Regions from separate parts of the Streptomyces sp. NPDC048504 genome, predicted to be linked through region 2. Evidence: riboswitches for the same ligand, from Rfam matches in the RefSeq annotation. Region 2 holds a riboswitch; the other holds the start of a gene.
The links. A riboswitch is a leader RNA that binds a small molecule or an ion and turns the genes downstream of it on or off. The one in region 2 is predicted to bind glycine.
Positions count from the first base shown of each region.

Region 1 (7,629 bases), on a different contig from region 2:
GTAGTTGGCCTGCGTTGGGAAACAGCTTAAGCGCCCAAAGGGTGGGGGCCTTGTGTGCGTTGGCGAGTGCGGGTCGTTCGTGGCTGGGCGCGCCCACGCGGCGGAGCCGCAAATCGACACAGCCCCGCGCCCCTGGGTTGGTTGCCCCTTGCGAGCTTGCTAGTGACCCTGTGTATAGAAAGGACGTACCGTCTGGCGCATCCAGTCCGCCACCGGGTCCTGGGTTACGTCCAGGAGGACCAGGTTGACCTGCCACTGGACCGTTACCTGGCCCAGGGCTCGGGCAAGCGCTTCCATCGGGGCCGCTCTCAAGTCGCCGTCCCAGTTGGTGAGTTCTACGCCTACGAACATGACCGGGGCGGCCGTCTCGATCGAGGCCAGGCAGCGGCGGGCCGAGCCGACGACGCCGATCGCGGCGAACTCGGCGGAGGCGGCGGCGAGGAAGTCGACCGGGTCGTCCTGCCAGTCGGGTTCGAAGAGGCGGACGCGGCCGCCACTGGTGGGACCGTCGAGGGCGGTGCGGCCGATGCGGCACAGCTCGGCCACCGCGAGGGGCGGCAGCGGGACGCCGACCATGCCGCCCGGGTTCACCGCGATGCCGACCTGCGGGGGCAGCCCGCGGGCGAACTCCACCGCGGGCGCGATCGTGAACGACAGATGCGAGCCGACGACCTGGCGGAACTGCTCCTCGGAGCTGAAGACCGGGACGTACGCCTGCCCCTCGATGTCCAGCGTCGGCAGGTCCAGGGGACCGGTCTGCGGGCCGCCGCCGCTGGGGAGCGGGACCCAGACGAAGCTGCGGCCGAGCACCTCGACGATCCGGCCGCCGGCCGTGGGCATGCCGAGGGACGCCGAGAGCACCTCCTCCAGCTCGTTGCCCGGCCAACCGCCGTGCGGATGGGGGTGGGGGTACGCCTGACCGGGGAAGTCCGCCGGGAAGTCCATCTACCTACCGCCTGCTGGTGAAACCGCCTGCTGTAACCCTGCTGTGGCTGAAAAGGCTAGCGGCTCAGTCCGCGAAGTCGATCCGGCGCAGCACGTCCGCCGCGTCCCGGTCCAGGAGGACCGCCGAACCCACTCCGTGCGGCAGGTCGCCGCGCTCCACCGCGCGCAACAGGCGAGCGGCGGCCCTGCGGTGGCGCAGGAACGCGTACCGCGAGACTCCGCGGCCCCGCTCGCGCTGGCCGTCGAGCGCGGTGTCCGGGGTGACGTCGAGGAACACCAGGTGCAGTGTGCCGCCCCGGCGCCCGGCGGCGCGGGCCAGCCAGCCGCGCACCCAGGTCTGCGTACCGCAGTCGTGCACGACGGCTCCGGACGCGGAACGCAGCGCGCGGCGCAGTCCGGCGTAGTGGGCGAGGCGGACCAGGGGGCGGTAGATCGCATAGGGGAGGAAGCCGGACATGCGGGCGTCCCAGCGGTCGCGGGTGTCCTGGCTGTCGACTCGGACGCCGTCGCCGCCCGCCACCGCTCGCCGCATCAGTGTGGACTTGCCGCTGCCGGGCAGGCCGGTGACCACGACCAGGTCGCGGGGGCCGAAGCGGAGTCCGTGCGGGCTGTGGCCGGCGCGCTCGCGGAGATCGCGGACCGTCGGTACCGGGCGGGCCGGGCATGCCTCCCTGGCCGGGGCCGAGGGCTGCTTGGGCAGCGCTACGGCCGAGGTCGTGGCGTACACCGTGGTCCTTGTCACCGTGATCGTCCTCCCTGCGGGGTCAGGAAAGGTTCTCCCCACTGAACGTAAAGAGAAGGTAATGCACGGTGTCTCGCGGTTCCGTTCGCGTCCAGCCACAGGCCTGTTACAAAGCCTGTGCGATGATGTGCCCGCCTAACTGCATACCGGCCGCTTGAATCCGCGCGGGAGAGTCCCCAGTCGTACATCACCTGGGGCGCCGAAGGAGCAAGTCCCTCCCTTGAATCTCTCAGGCCCCGTTACCGCGCGGGCGAGGCACATCTGAAAAGCGGACCGCCGGTGACGGTGGTCCCACCCAAGGTGCAACCCATGGCCCGTGCGGTCATGGCGAACCTCTCAGGTCCCGATGACAGATGGGGAGGAACGACCTCGCCGTCATGCCTTGGGAGACCGACCGATGAGCAGTACCGCCACCCCTGAGAAGCGCCGCACCGCGCTCGACGCGCTGCACCGCTCGCTCGGTGCGACGATGACCGACTTCGCCGGCTGGGACATGCCGCTGCGCTACGGCTCCGAGCGCGACGAGCACCTCGCTGTCCGCACGAAGGCCGGCCTCTTCGACCTCTCCCACATGGGCGAGATCACCGTCACGGGCCCGGACGCGGCCCGTCTCCTCAACTACGCCCTCGTCGGCAACATCGCCTCCGTGGGCCCCGGCCGCGCCCGCTACACCATGATCTGCCGGGCCGACGGCGGCATCCTGGACGACCTGATCGTCTACCGGCTCGCCGAGACCGAGGCTGCGTCTTCTGACTACATGGTCGTGGCCAACGCCTCCAACGCGCAGGTGGTGCTGGACGCGCTCACCGAGCGGAGCGACGGCTTCGACGCCGTGGTCCGTGACGACCGTGACGCGTACGCCCTGCTCGCCGTCCAGGGGCCCGAGTCCCCCGGCATCCTCAAGTCGCTCACCGACGCCGACCTCGACGGCCTGAAGTACTACGCCGGTCTGCCCGGCACGGTCGCGGGCGTCCCCGCGCTGATCGCCCGCACCGGGTACACCGGCGAGGACGGCTTCGAGCTGTTCGTGAAGCCGGAGCACGCCGTCGAGCTGTGGCAGGCGCTGACCGAGGCCGGCGAGGGCGTCGGGCTGGTCCCCTGCGGACTGTCCTGCCGGGACACGCTGCGACTGGAGGCGGGCATGCCGCTGTACGGGCACGAGCTGAGCACGGAGCTGACCCCCTTCGACGCCGGGCTCGGCCGGGTCGTGAAGTTCGAGAAGGACGGCGACTTCGTCGGGCGCAGCGCCCTGGAGGCCGCCGCCGAGCGCGCCGCCTCACAGCCGCCGCGCGTCCTCGTCGGGCTCGTCGCCGAGGGCCGCCGGGTCCCGCGCGCCGGGTACTCCGTGGTCGCCGACGGCCAGGTCATCGGCGAGGTCACCTCCGGCGCCCCCTCCCCCACGCTGGGCAAGCCGATCGCCATGGCCTACGTCGACGCCGCGCACTCGGCGCCGGGCACGGCCGGTGTCGGCGTGGACATCCGGGGCAGTCACGAGCCGTACGAGGTCGTGGCGCTGCCGTTCTACAAGCGCGAGAAGTGACAGTCGTCGTAGCGTCACGTCTGTGACCCCGGGCGGATCGCCCCTGCCTGCCGATGTCCTCCGTTGTCCCCCATTCATCAGCACTCCCCCGCGTACAGGAGAATTCAGGCCATGAGCAACCCCCAGCAGCTGCGCTACAGCAAGGAGCACGAGTGGCTGTCGGTCGCCGAGGACGGCGTCTCGACGGTCGGCATCACCGAGTTCGCGGCCAACGCGCTCGGCGATGTCGTCTACGCCCAGCTCCCCGATGTCGGCTCCACGGTGACCGCGGGCGAGTCCTGCGGTGAGCTGGAGTCGACGAAGTCGGTGTCCGACCTGTACTCGCCCGTCGGCGGCGAGGTCACCGAGATCAACGAGGACGTGGTGAACGACCCGTCACTGGTGAACTCGGCCCCCTTCGAGGGCGGCTGGCTGTTCAAGGTGCGCGTCGCGGAGGAGCCGGGCGACCTCCTCTCCGCCGACGAGTACACCGCGTTTTCCGCCGGCTGAGGAGTCGTACACCTGATGTCTGTTCTGAACACGCCCCTGCACGAGCTCGACCCGGACATCGCCGCCGCGGTCGACGCCGAGCTGCGCCGGCAGCAGTCCACGCTGGAGATGATCGCCTCGGAGAACTTCGCTCCGGTCGCGGTGATGGAGGCGCAGGGCTCGGTCCTCACCAACAAGTACGCGGAGGGGTACCCGGGCCGTCGTTACTACGGCGGCTGCGAGTACGTCGACGTGGCCGAGCAGATCGCGATCGACCGGGTCAAGGAGCTGTTCGGCGCCGAGTACGCCAATGTGCAGCCCCACTCGGGCGCCTCCGCGAACCAGGCCGCCCTGTTCGCGCTGGCCAAGCCCGGCGACACGATCCTCGGCCTGGACCTGGCGCACGGGGGTCACCTGACCCACGGAATGCGGCTGAACTTCTCCGGCAAGCAGTTCGACGTGGTCGCCTACCACGTGGACCCGACGACCGGCCTGGTCGACATGGCCGAGCTGGAGAAGCTCGCCAAGGAGCACCGGCCGAAGGTGATCATCGCGGGCTGGTCGGCGTACCCGCGCCAGCTGGACTTCGCGGAGTTCCGCCGGATCGCGGACGAGGTCGAGGCCTTCCTGTGGGTCGACATGGCGCACTTCGCAGGCCTGGTGGCCGCGGGTCTGCACCCGAACCCGGTGCCGTACGCCGATGTCGTCACGTCCACGACCCACAAGACGCTGGGCGGCCCGCGCGGCGGCATCATCCTGGCGAAGAAGGAGTTCGCGAAGAAGCTGAGCTCCTCCGTCTTCCCGGGCTTCCAGGGCGGTCCGCTGGAGCATGTGATCGCCGCGAAGGCGGTCTCCTTCAAGGTCGCGGCGAGCGAGGACTTCAAGGAGCGGCAGCGGCGTACCGTGGAGGGTGCGCGGCTGCTGGCCGAGCGCCTGGTGCGGGACGACGTGAAGGCCGTAGGGGTCGACGTCCTGTCGGGCGGCACGGACGTGCACCTCGTCCTGGTCGACCTGCGGAACTCCGAACTCGACGGTCAGCAGGCCGAGGACCGGCTCCACGAGGTCGGCATCACGGTCAACCGCAACGCCGTCCCGAACGACCCGCGGCCCCCGATGGTCACGTCCGGCCTGCGCATCGGCACGCCGGCGCTGGCGACCCGCGGTTTCACGGCCGAGGACTTCGCCGAGGTCGCGGACGTCATCGCCGAGACGCTCAAGGCGCCCAGTCCCTTCGGGGAGGCCGACGTGGAGGGTCTGAAGGCCCGTGTGACCGCGCTGGCGGAGAAGTACCCGCTGTATCCCGGGCTGTAGTCGCCCGCCGGGGCGCCGCGCACACTGGAAGGTGTGCGCGGTGTCCCACCCCCTTGCACCACCTTGCTCGTCCCGCGTTCTGAGGAGTCACCGTGGCCATCTCGGTCTTCGACCTGTTCTCGATCGGCATCGGCCCGTCCAGCTCCCACACGGTCGGCCCGATGCGGGCGGCCCGCATGTTCGCGCGCCGGCTGCGCAACGAGGACCTGCTGGACTCCGTCGCCTCCGTCCGCACCGAGCTGTACGGCTCCCTCGGCGCGACCGGCCACGGGCACGGCACTCCGAAGGCGGTGCTGCTCGGCCTGGAGGGCGAGTCGCCGCGCACGGTGGACGTGGAGGGCGCGGACGAACGGGTCGAGCAGATCAAGGAGTCGGGCCGCATCCGCCTCCTCGGCGAGCACGAGATCCCGTTCTCCTACGACTCCGACCTGAAGCTGCACCGCCGCAAAACCCTGCCGTACCACGCGAACGGCATGACGCTGTGGGCGTACGACGCGGCGGGCACCGAGCTGCTGTCCAAGACGTACTACTCGGTGGGCGGCGGTTTCGTCGTCGACGAGGAGGCGGTCGGCGCCGACCGCATCAAGCTGGACGACACGGTCCTCAAGTACCCCTTCCGCACGGGCGACGAGCTGCTGCGCCTCACTCAGGAGACGGGTCTGTCGATCTCCGCGCTGATGCTGGAGAACGAGCGCGCCTGGCGCACGGAGGAGGAGATCCGGGCCGGGCTGCTGGAGATCTGGCGCGTGATGCAGGCGTGCGTCTCGCGGGGCATGTCGCGGGAGGGCATCCTGCCGGGCGGCCTCCGGGTCCGCCGCAGGGCCGCCATGTCGGCACGCCAACTCCGGGCGGAGGGTGACCCGTTGGCGCACGCGATGGAGTGGATCACGCTCTACGCGATGGCCGTGAACGAGGAGAACGCGGCGGGCGGCCGCGTGGTCACCGCCCCCACGAACGGCGCCGCCGGCATCATCCCGGCCGTCCTGCACTACTACATCAACTTCGTGCCGGGCGCCGACGAGGAGGGCGTGGTCCGCTTCATGCTCTCGGCCGGCGCCATCGGCATGCTCTTCAAGGAGAACGCCTCCATCTCCGGCGCCGAGGTCGGCTGCCAGGGCGAGGTCGGCTCCGCCTGCTCGATGGCGGCGGGCGCGTTGGCCGAGGTCCTCGGCGGTTCCCCCGAGCAGGTCGAGAACGCCGCCGAGATCGGCATGGAACACAACCTCGGCCTCACCTGCGACCCCGTCGGCGGCCTCGTCCAGATCCCCTGCATCGAACGCAACGGCATGGCCGCGGTGAAGGCGGTCACCGCCGCACGGATGGCCATGCGGGGGGACGGGTCGCACAAGGTGTCCCTCGACAAGGTCATCAAGACGATGAAGGAGACGGGGGCGGACATGAGCGTGAAGTACAAGGAGACGGCGCGCGGGGGCCTCGCGGTGAACATCATCGAATGCTGAGGACATAGGACCTGACCAGCGCGTTCGTTTCTTTCAGTGCTGTCAGGGCCTTCCTTGCTTACGCGGCGGAAAGTCCCTGGAAACTCCCTGGGACAGGCGTCTGGCCTGGGGATTCGTGACAACTTCGATCACTGCTCCGCTTCGCCCAAGGCACCGACAGCCGTCAGGACGCGCGCTGGAGACCGCGCACGGGCCGCCTTGTGCCTAAGCGCCTCACTTGGCCACTGCGCACTTCAGTTGGCCGCTCCGGCGCTCAGCTTGTTCCTTGGCGTCGCGGGGTCCACCTCCGTGTTGGCTCTGATCGACCGTGGACACCTCGTGGCAGGTCGGGGATGGTGAGCTCTTCCGCAACCGTTGGACGGCGCGGAACGTGCAGGACGTTCGCGACGCTGAACGTCAACAGGTCGCCCGCCTGGAGCGAGTGGCGTTTGAACGTGACGGGCTCCGTGCTGTCCACACGGCCATTCACGACCTTCTGAGCAGGGTGAACGCGATCGCCATACACCTGGCGAAGGCCGAAGCGGTGGGTCTGGACTGGCGCGAGAGCGTTGAGGGGCAGGAGTTGAAGGCGGCGGCCATGCACGCGACCGTGAGGTGCAGTCATGAGTCCGCTCTGCTGCTGCATCCTGCGGTGATCGAGGCGGTGGAACGTCTGATAACCGCCGCCTACCCGATGTACTGGACTCGCGCGTCCGGAAGCGATCCGAGTCATTGCCGTGAGTTCTTCGAAGCCGGCCAAGCCGCGACGAGGGCCATCGCGGCTCGGCTTCGCGAGCTCTACGGCTTCGCGACGGGCGGTTGACCGGCGGTCTTCGAAGCTGTCCCGTGGCCAACTGCCACGCTCGGAGTGGCCACCTGAGGCGCGCGCAGGCACGCGAGGGTGCTGGGCTGGTTGGCCATCGAGTGCTTCAGATGCCGCGATGGTGCTCTGCTGCTGCAGGACCTGACGGGGCGTCGGCCGGCGCTCAGTGCGGCGGAGGCTTCAGCGCGCCGAGTTGTAGCAGCATCGCCAAGTCGTCGCGTACCGCCCAGCGTTCGGCAATCCGTCCATCGGCCAGTCGATAGGCGAAGGCGACTTCTCTCCGGTAGGTCCCGCTCGGCACGTCGAAGCCTCGGAACGTTCCTCCGGGCCACTCATGCTCCCGCACGCCGAACTGGACGAC
Region 1 covers NZ_JBICXA010000013.1:53,512-61,140, reverse strand. The annotation lists gene ACGFY9_RS29600 (enhanced serine sensitivity protein SseB) at 160-945, opposite strand; gene ACGFY9_RS29595 (AAA family ATPase) at 1,010-1,693, opposite strand; glycine riboswitch at 1,843-1,942, shown strand; gene gcvT (glycine cleavage system aminomethyltransferase GcvT) at 2,085-3,227, shown strand; gene gcvH (glycine cleavage system protein GcvH) at 3,339-3,716, shown strand; gene glyA (serine hydroxymethyltransferase) at 3,732-5,006, shown strand; gene ACGFY9_RS29575 (L-serine ammonia-lyase) at 5,099-6,466, shown strand; gene ACGFY9_RS29570 (hypothetical protein) at 6,774-7,268, shown strand; gene ACGFY9_RS29565 (ester cyclase) at 7,432-7,629, opposite strand, start outside.
Region 1: it holds a riboswitch for glycine, as region 2 does, so the genes downstream of both, gcvT (glycine cleavage system aminomethyltransferase GcvT) here and gcvP (aminomethyl-transferring glycine dehydrogenase) in region 2, are expected to answer to the same signal.

Region 2 (7,629 bases):
CGAGGAGATCGGCTACCGGGGCCCTACGGCCTGTGCGGCGGCCGGCATCACCTATCGGCAACTGGACTACTGGGCACGTACCGGGCTCGTCGAGCCCAGCGTGCGGCCCGCACACGGGTCGGGGACACAGCGGCTCTACAGCTTCCGGGATGTCGTCGTCCTGAAGATCGTCAAGCGGTTCCTCGACACGGGTGTGTCGCTGCAGAACATCCGCAGCGCCGTCCTGCACCTGCGGGAGTGCGGCTTCCGTGACCTGGAGCGCATGACGCTGATGAGCGACGGAGCGACGGTCTACGAGTGCACGTCGCCGGACGAGGTCCACGCGCTGCTCCAGGGCGGCCAGGGGGTCTTCGGGATCGCCGTGGGGGTCGTGTGGCGGGATGTCGAGAGCGCCCTGTCGCAGCTGCACGGGGAGCGCGTCGACACCGGTGAGACGCTCGTCGGGGCCAACCCCGCCGACGAGCTGGCCAGGCGGCGCAACCGGGCTGTGTGAGGGCCCGGCGGGAGCCGTAGCGGGGCATTGTCAGTGGCGTAGGGCAGCATCGGAGATGTGAGAAGCGCGCCCACGATCCTGCATCTCGACATGGATGCCTTCTTCGCCTCGGCGGAGCAGGCGTCCAAGCCGAGCCTGCGCGGGAAGGCCGTCGTGGTGGGCGGGCTCGGGCCGCGCGGGGTGGTCGCCACGGCGTCGTACGAGGCGCGGGTCTTCGGGGTGAACTCGGCGATGCCCATGGCCCAGGCGCGCCGGCTCGCTCCGAACGCGGCGTATCTGGTGCCGCGCTTCGGGTTCTACCGGGCGATCAGCGAGCAGGTGATGGGGCTGCTGCGGGCGCTGTCGCCCTTGGTGGAGCCGTTGAGCCTGGACGAGGCGTTCGTGGACCTGGAGGCCGGGGGAGCGGCCTGGGACGCGGAGTCGGCGCAGGTGACCGGGGCACGGCTGCGGGCCGACATACGGGCGGTCACAGGGCTCACGGGATCGGTGGGCCTCGCCGCCTCAAAGATGATCGCGAAGATCGCCTCCGAGCGGGCCAAGCCGGACGGACTCGTGATGATCGAGCCCGGGACCGAGCGGACATTGCTGGGGCCGCTGTCGGTGCGCACGCTGCCGGGGGTCGGACCGGCGACGGGTGATCATCTGCGGCGGGCCGGGATCACCACGGTCGACGAGATCGCCGAGGCGGGTGAGGACGAGCTCGTACGGCTGGTGGGCAAGGCGCACGGGCACGCGCTGTACGCGATGGCGCTGGCGCACGACGAGCGGCCCGTGGTGGCCGAGAGGGAGACCAAGTCGGTGTCGGTCGAGGACACGTACGACGTGGACATCCATGACCGGATCCGGGTGGGCCTGGAGGTGCAGCGGCTCGTCGACCGGTGTGTGCGGCGGCTGCGGGCGGCCGGGTTGTCGGGGCGGACCATCGTGCTGAAGGTGCGGCGGTACGACTTCTCGACGCTGACCCGGTCCGAGACGCTGCGTGGGCCCACCGACGACCCGGGGGTGGTGCGGGAGGCGGCGGCCCGGTTGCTGGACTCCGTGGACACCACGGGTGGGGTACGGCTGCTCGGGGTGGGGGTCTCCGGGCTCGCCGACTACACGCAGGAGGACCTGTTCGCACAGGCGGCGGGGGAACAGGCCGATCTTCTTGAGGAGGAGCACACCGAGGAGGAGGGAGGCGAGGAGCCGGCGGCGCCTGCCGAGCGGCACTGGCCCGCGGGGCACGATGTGCGTCACGCCGGGTTCGGGCATGGGTGGGTACAGGGGAGCGGGCTGGGGCGGGTCACTGTGCGGTTCGAGACGCCGGAGGATTCGGGGCCGGGGCGGGTGCGGACGTTCCGGACCGATGATCCTGAGCTGGAGTCGGCGGAGCCGTTGCCGTTGGTGGCGCGGCGTCCTGATGTGTTGCCGGGTGCGGCGCCTGGGTTGGTGGCGCGAGGTTCTGGTGAACCGTCGGAGGAACCGTTGCCTTTGGCGGGGCGGGAGCCGGGTGACTTGCCTGGGGAGCCGATGCCGACGCGGTTGGCGGCGCCAGGGCCCGACGACCGGCCGAGCGAGTCGTCGGCGTCAATCGCGCGGCGTCCGGATGTCCTGCCTGCGGCGGCGCCGGCGGCCCCGGAGGGCTGAGGCTACGGTGAGCCGTCTGTCGAGCTGCCACCGTCGCTGGGTGAGGAGCTGCCGTTGTCGGCACGGGGTCCTGGTGACTTGCCTGCTAGCCGTCGGCGTCGGCCGCGCGGTGTCCTGACGCCTTGCCTGCGGCGCAGACACCCCTGGACAGCTGAGGCCCCGACCAGCTGGCTGACGCTTCGCTGCCATCGGTTGCGCGGGGTTCTGGTGTCGGGCCTGCTGAGCCGGTGCGGTCGGTGGAGCCAGGTCCCGGTGTTCCGCGGGGCACGCCGCTGTCGTCGGTCGTGCCGAGCCCTGGCGTTCCGCGAGCCGAGCTGCTGCCATCGGTTGCGTGGCGTTCCGACATCGTGCCTTCCACGCTGAGGCCCTTGGCCGAGCCGGGCCCCGGTGTCCCGCAGAGCCAGCCGCCTGCTGTCGGTTGCGCGGGGTTCTGGTGTCGGGCCTGCTGAGCCGCTGCCGTCGGCGGAGCCGAGCCCCGGCGTTTCGCAGGTCGAGCCGGTGTCACCGGACGACGCGTGGCGGTCCAGCGTCGCGCTTGTTGTGCCGATGCCCTTGGTGGCGTCAAGGCCGGATACCCCGCCGCCGTATCAACGCCCCGGACACGTGACGCCCGGATACCCAGCCCGGCGCGTCAACGCCCCCGGAGACTCCAAGGCCCAGCGACGCCCCCGCCCGCCGAAGCCGGTCACGTGTCGTCGGAGCCCGCCAGTTTGCCGAAGTCGTGGTCCGGGAGCGATGGGGGCGGGCCCACGTCGAGGCCGTAGTGGTGGTAGAGCTGGAGTTCCTGGTCCGGGGAGAGGTGGCGGCCTACGCCGAAGTCGGGGGCGTCCTTGATCAGGGAGCGGTCGAAGGGGATGTGCAGGGTGCCCTCGATCAGTTCGCTGGGCTCCAGGGGGACGAAGGCGTCTCTGGAGAACAGGCCGGTGCGTATGGCCGCCCACTCCGGTTCGCCGGTCGCGTCGTCGAGGTAGACCTCGTCGATCGTGCCGATCTTGGCGCCGGTGCGGTCGAACGCCTTGCGGCCGATCAGGTTGCGCGGATCGATATCGGTCTGCACGGGCCCTCCTCCTGGTCGCAACTCATCCGTAAGCACTACAAAAGAGCACATTGGGCAAGGTGGCCACTCGAAAGCTCGGCTTCAACGCTCGCTGGTAGGCTGGCCATCGGCTGCTGACCCCGTGCGGGAGAGTCCTCCAGACTTCATCGGAGGCGCCGAAGGAGCAAATCCTCCCCGGAATCTCTCAGGCTCACGTACCGCACGGACGAGGTCACTCTGGAAAGCAGGGCGGGTGTCGTCGACAATGTCGACGGTTCTCGCTCTCACCGACGGTGAAAACCGGGTTCCTTCGGGATGCCCGGTGAAGCTCTCAGGTTGAGATGACAGAGGGGGAGGCCGTCCGGCACCCCGCTGTCGTGGTGCCCTCGAAGGTCGTGTCCGACCAGGAGGCCTCCCTAATGACTGCCCCTCGCATTCCCCTCTCCGAGCTCGAACAGGGCATCCCGTTCGAGCAGCGCCACATCGGGCCCGACCAGGAAGCGCGGGCCAAGATGCTCGCGCAGGTCGGATACGGCTCACTCGACGAGCTCACGGCCGCCGCGGTCCCGGATGTGATCAAGAACGCCGACGCTCTCGATCTGCCGGGCGCCCGTACCGAGGCCGAGGTGCTGGCCGAGCTGCGGTCCCTCGCGGATCGCAACGAGGTCCTCGGTTCCATGATCGGGCTCGGGTACTACGGGACGTTCACCCCGCCCGTGATCCTGCGCAACGTGATGGAGAACCCGGCTTGGTACACGGCCTACACGCCGTATCAGCCGGAGATCTCCCAGGGGCGGCTCGAAGCCCTGCTGAACTTCCAGACCATGGTCGCCGATCTGACCGGGCTGCCGACCTCCGGTGCCTCCCTGCTCGACGAGGGGACCGCCGCCGCGGAGGCCGTGGCGCTGTCTCGGCGCATGGGCAAGAACAAGAAGGGGCTCTTCCTGGTCGACGCGGACGCGCTGCCGCAGACCATCGCCGTGATCGAGACCCGCGCTGAGCCTGCTGGTGTCGAGGTCGTCGTCGCCGACCTCAGCGAGGGCATCCCGGCCGAGATCGCCGAGCGGGAGATCAACGGCGTGCTCGTCCAGTACCCGGGCGCCTCCGGTGCCGTACGGGACATCAAGCCGCTGATCGAGCAGGCGCACGCGCTCGGTGCGCTCGTCACCGTCGCCGCCGATCTGCTCGCGCTGACGCTGCTGAAGTCGCCGGGCGAGCTGGGGGCGGACATCGCGGTCGGTACGACGCAGCGGTTCGGGGTGCCGATGGGCTTCGGCGGGCCGCACGCCGGTTACATGGCCGTGCGCGAGAAGTTCGCGCGCAGCCTGCCCGGGCGGCTCGTGGGCGTCTCCGTCGACGCCGACGGGCACAAGGCCTACCGCCTCGCCCTGCAGACGCGCGAGCAGCACATCCGCCGGGAGAAGGCCACCAGCAACATCTGCACCGCCCAGGTGCTTCTCGCGGTGATGGCCGGCATGTACGCCGTCTACCACGGGCCCGAGGGGCTGAAGGGCATCGCGCGGCGGACGCATCGGTACGCTACGATCCTCGCCGCCGGTCTCACCGCCGGTGGTGTCGAGGTCGTGCACGGCGGCTACTTCGACACCGTGACCGCGCGCGTTCCGGGCCGAGCCGCCGAGGTCGTCGCGGCCGCCCGTGAGGACGGCGTCAACCTGCGCCTCGTGGACGCCGACCAGGTGTCCATCGCCTGCGACGAGACCACCACGCGTGCCCAACTGGCCGCCGTATGGACCGCGTTCGGGGTCGACGGGGACATCGAGGCGCTCGACGTGTCCGCCGAGGACACGCTGCCCGAGGGGCTGCTGCGTACCGACGCGTACCTCACGCACCCCGTGTTCCGGGACCACCGTTCCGAGACCGCGATGCTGCGGTACCTGCGTCGGCTCGCCGACCGGGACTACGCGCTCGACCGGGGCATGATCCCGCTCGGTTCCTGCACCATGAAGCTCAACGCGACCACCGAGATGGAGCCGGTCACCTGGCCCGAGTTCGGGCAGCTGCACCCCTTCGCGCCCGCCGAGCAGGCGCAGGGATACCTCACGCTCATCCGGGAGTTGGAGGAGCGGCTCGCCGAGGTCACCGGGTACGACAAGGTGTCGTTGCAGCCGAATGCCGGTTCGCAGGGCGAGTTGGCCGGGTTGCTCGCCGTACGCGGGTACCACCGGGCCAATGGCGATGAGCAGCGGACTGTCTGCCTCATCCCGTCGTCCGCGCACGGCACCAATGCCGCGAGTGCTGTGATGGCCGGGATGAAGGTCGTCGTCGTGAAGACCGCCGAGGACGGTGAGATCGACGTCGAGGATCTGCGGGCGAAGATCGAGCAGTACCGCGACGAGCTGTCGGTGCTGATGATCACTTACCCGTCCACGCACGGTGTGTTCGAGGAGCACGTCGCCGACATCTGTGCGCAGGTCCACGAAGCCGGCGGGCAGGTCTACGTCGACGGCGCCAACCTCAACGCCCTTGTGGGGCTTGCCAAGCCGGGGCACTTCGGCGGGGACGTCTCGCATCTGAATCTGCACAAGACGTTCTGCATTCCGCACGGTGGCGGTGGTCCGGGGGTCGGGCCGGTGGGTGTGCGTGCGCACCTCGCGCCGTATCTGCCGAACCACCCGTTGCAGCCGGCGGCCGGGCCCGAGACGGGAGTTGGGCCGATCTCGGCGGCTCCCTGGGGTTCCGCCGGGATCCTGCCGATCTCTTGGGCGTACGTCCGGCTCATGGGCGGCGAGGGGCTGAAGCGGGCCACGCAGGTGGCGGTGCTCAGCGCCAACTACATCGCCAAGCGCCTTGAGCCGCACTACCCCGTGCTCTACACCGGGCCCGGTGGGCTCGTCGCGCACGAGTGCATCATCGATCTGCGGCCGATCAGCAAGGCGACCGGTGTCAGCGTCGACGACATCGCCAAGCGGCTCATCGACTACGGGTTCCACGCGCCGACGATGTCGTTCCCGGTGGCCGGGACGCTGATGATCGAGCCGACCGAGTCCGAGGACCTGATCGAGCTGGACCGGTTCTGCGAGGCGATGATCGCCATTCGTGGGGAGATCGAGAAGGTCGGGGCGGGTGAGTGGCCGGCTGAGGACAACCCGTTGCGGAACGCGCCGCACACCGCGTCTGCGCTCGGCGGGAATTGGGAGCACGCGTACTCGCGCGAGGAGGCTGTCTTCCCGGCCGGGGTGTCCGTCGCCGACAAGTACTGGCCGCCGGTGCGCAGGATCGACCAGGCCTTTGGGGACCGGAACTTGGTGTGTTCCTGCCCGCCGTTGGATGCGTACGAGGACTGAGGTTTCGGAGCTTCGGCTGCGGGTCCGTTGTGGCTGGGCGCGCAGTTCCCCGCGCCCCTTTCGGGGCGCTGTAGCTCAGGTTGGATATGAGTGGGTCTGGGTTGCCTTCACCGCAGCCCAGACCAACGCGCCCTGGTGCAGGTTCAGTTCGGCCGCCGCTACCGTCGTGAGGTCGGCGGTCAGGGGGAGTTCGCCGGTCAGGTCTACGCGGATCTGGTCGCCGTGGGTTTCCAGGCCCGCTACCTCGCAGGGCCAGAGATTGCGGGCGCTGGCGGCGGTAGGGCGGTTGCCGTAGAGAGTTACGCCGCTCGGCGGGAACGCTACGAACACCTCGCCCTGGAGGTCCTCCATCGTCGTGATCGTGGGGCCCGTGTCGAGGGTGACCGTGTGGCCGTCGGATCGGCCCTTGTAGAGGTTGAGGCCTACGAGTTGGGCGATGTAGTCCGTGCGCGGGTGGCGGGCGATGCCAGCGGGGGTGCCCTCCTGGACGATCGTGCCGTGCTCGATCACGACCAGGCGGTCGGCCAGCACCATGGCGTCCAGGGGGTCGTGGGTGACCAGGACCGCCACCGCCTCGAACTCGGCCAGGTGGCGGCGGAGTTGGGCTCGTACGTCGAGGCGGGTGCGGGCGTCCAGGGCGGCCAGGGGTTCGTCGAGGAGGAGCAGGCGCGGGCGGGTCGCCAACGCCCTTGCCACGGCGACGCGTTGGGCCTGGCCGCCGGAGAGTCTGCGGGGCTTGGCGGCCGCGTGCTCGGCGAGGCCCATGCGGTCCAGCCACTCGGCGGCCACCGCACGGGACTCCGCCTTCGTCGCGCCCTGGCAGCGTGGGCCGAAGGCGACGTTGTCCAGCGCGGTCAGGTGGGGGAAGAGGAGGTAGTCCTGGAAGACGACTCCTACCGGGCGGGACTCCGGTGGTGTGCGGTCCAACTCCGCGCCGTCCAGCCGTAGGTGACCGTCCGTCAGGCGGACCAGGCCCGCCAGGGCGCGGAGTGCTGTGGTCTTGCCTGCGCCGTTCGGGCCGAGCAGGGCTACCACGTCTCCGGGGGCGGCGGTCAGTTCTACGTCCAGGCGGAACGTGCCTCGGTCCACGACGAGATGGGCGTCGAGGCCCTGGGCCCCGGTGAGTTCGACGTCGGCGGTGTCGGTCATGACGTGCACGTCCAGGGGGC
Region 2 covers NZ_JBICXA010000004.1:598,936-606,564, reverse strand. The annotation lists gene ACGFY9_RS13595 (MerR family transcriptional regulator) at 1-493, shown strand, start outside; gene ACGFY9_RS13590 (DNA polymerase IV) at 551-2,119, shown strand; gene ACGFY9_RS13585 (PRC-barrel domain-containing protein) at 2,805-3,176, opposite strand; glycine riboswitch at 3,291-3,386, shown strand; gene gcvP (aminomethyl-transferring glycine dehydrogenase) at 3,575-6,460, shown strand; gene ACGFY9_RS13575 (ABC transporter ATP-binding protein) at 6,536-7,609, opposite strand.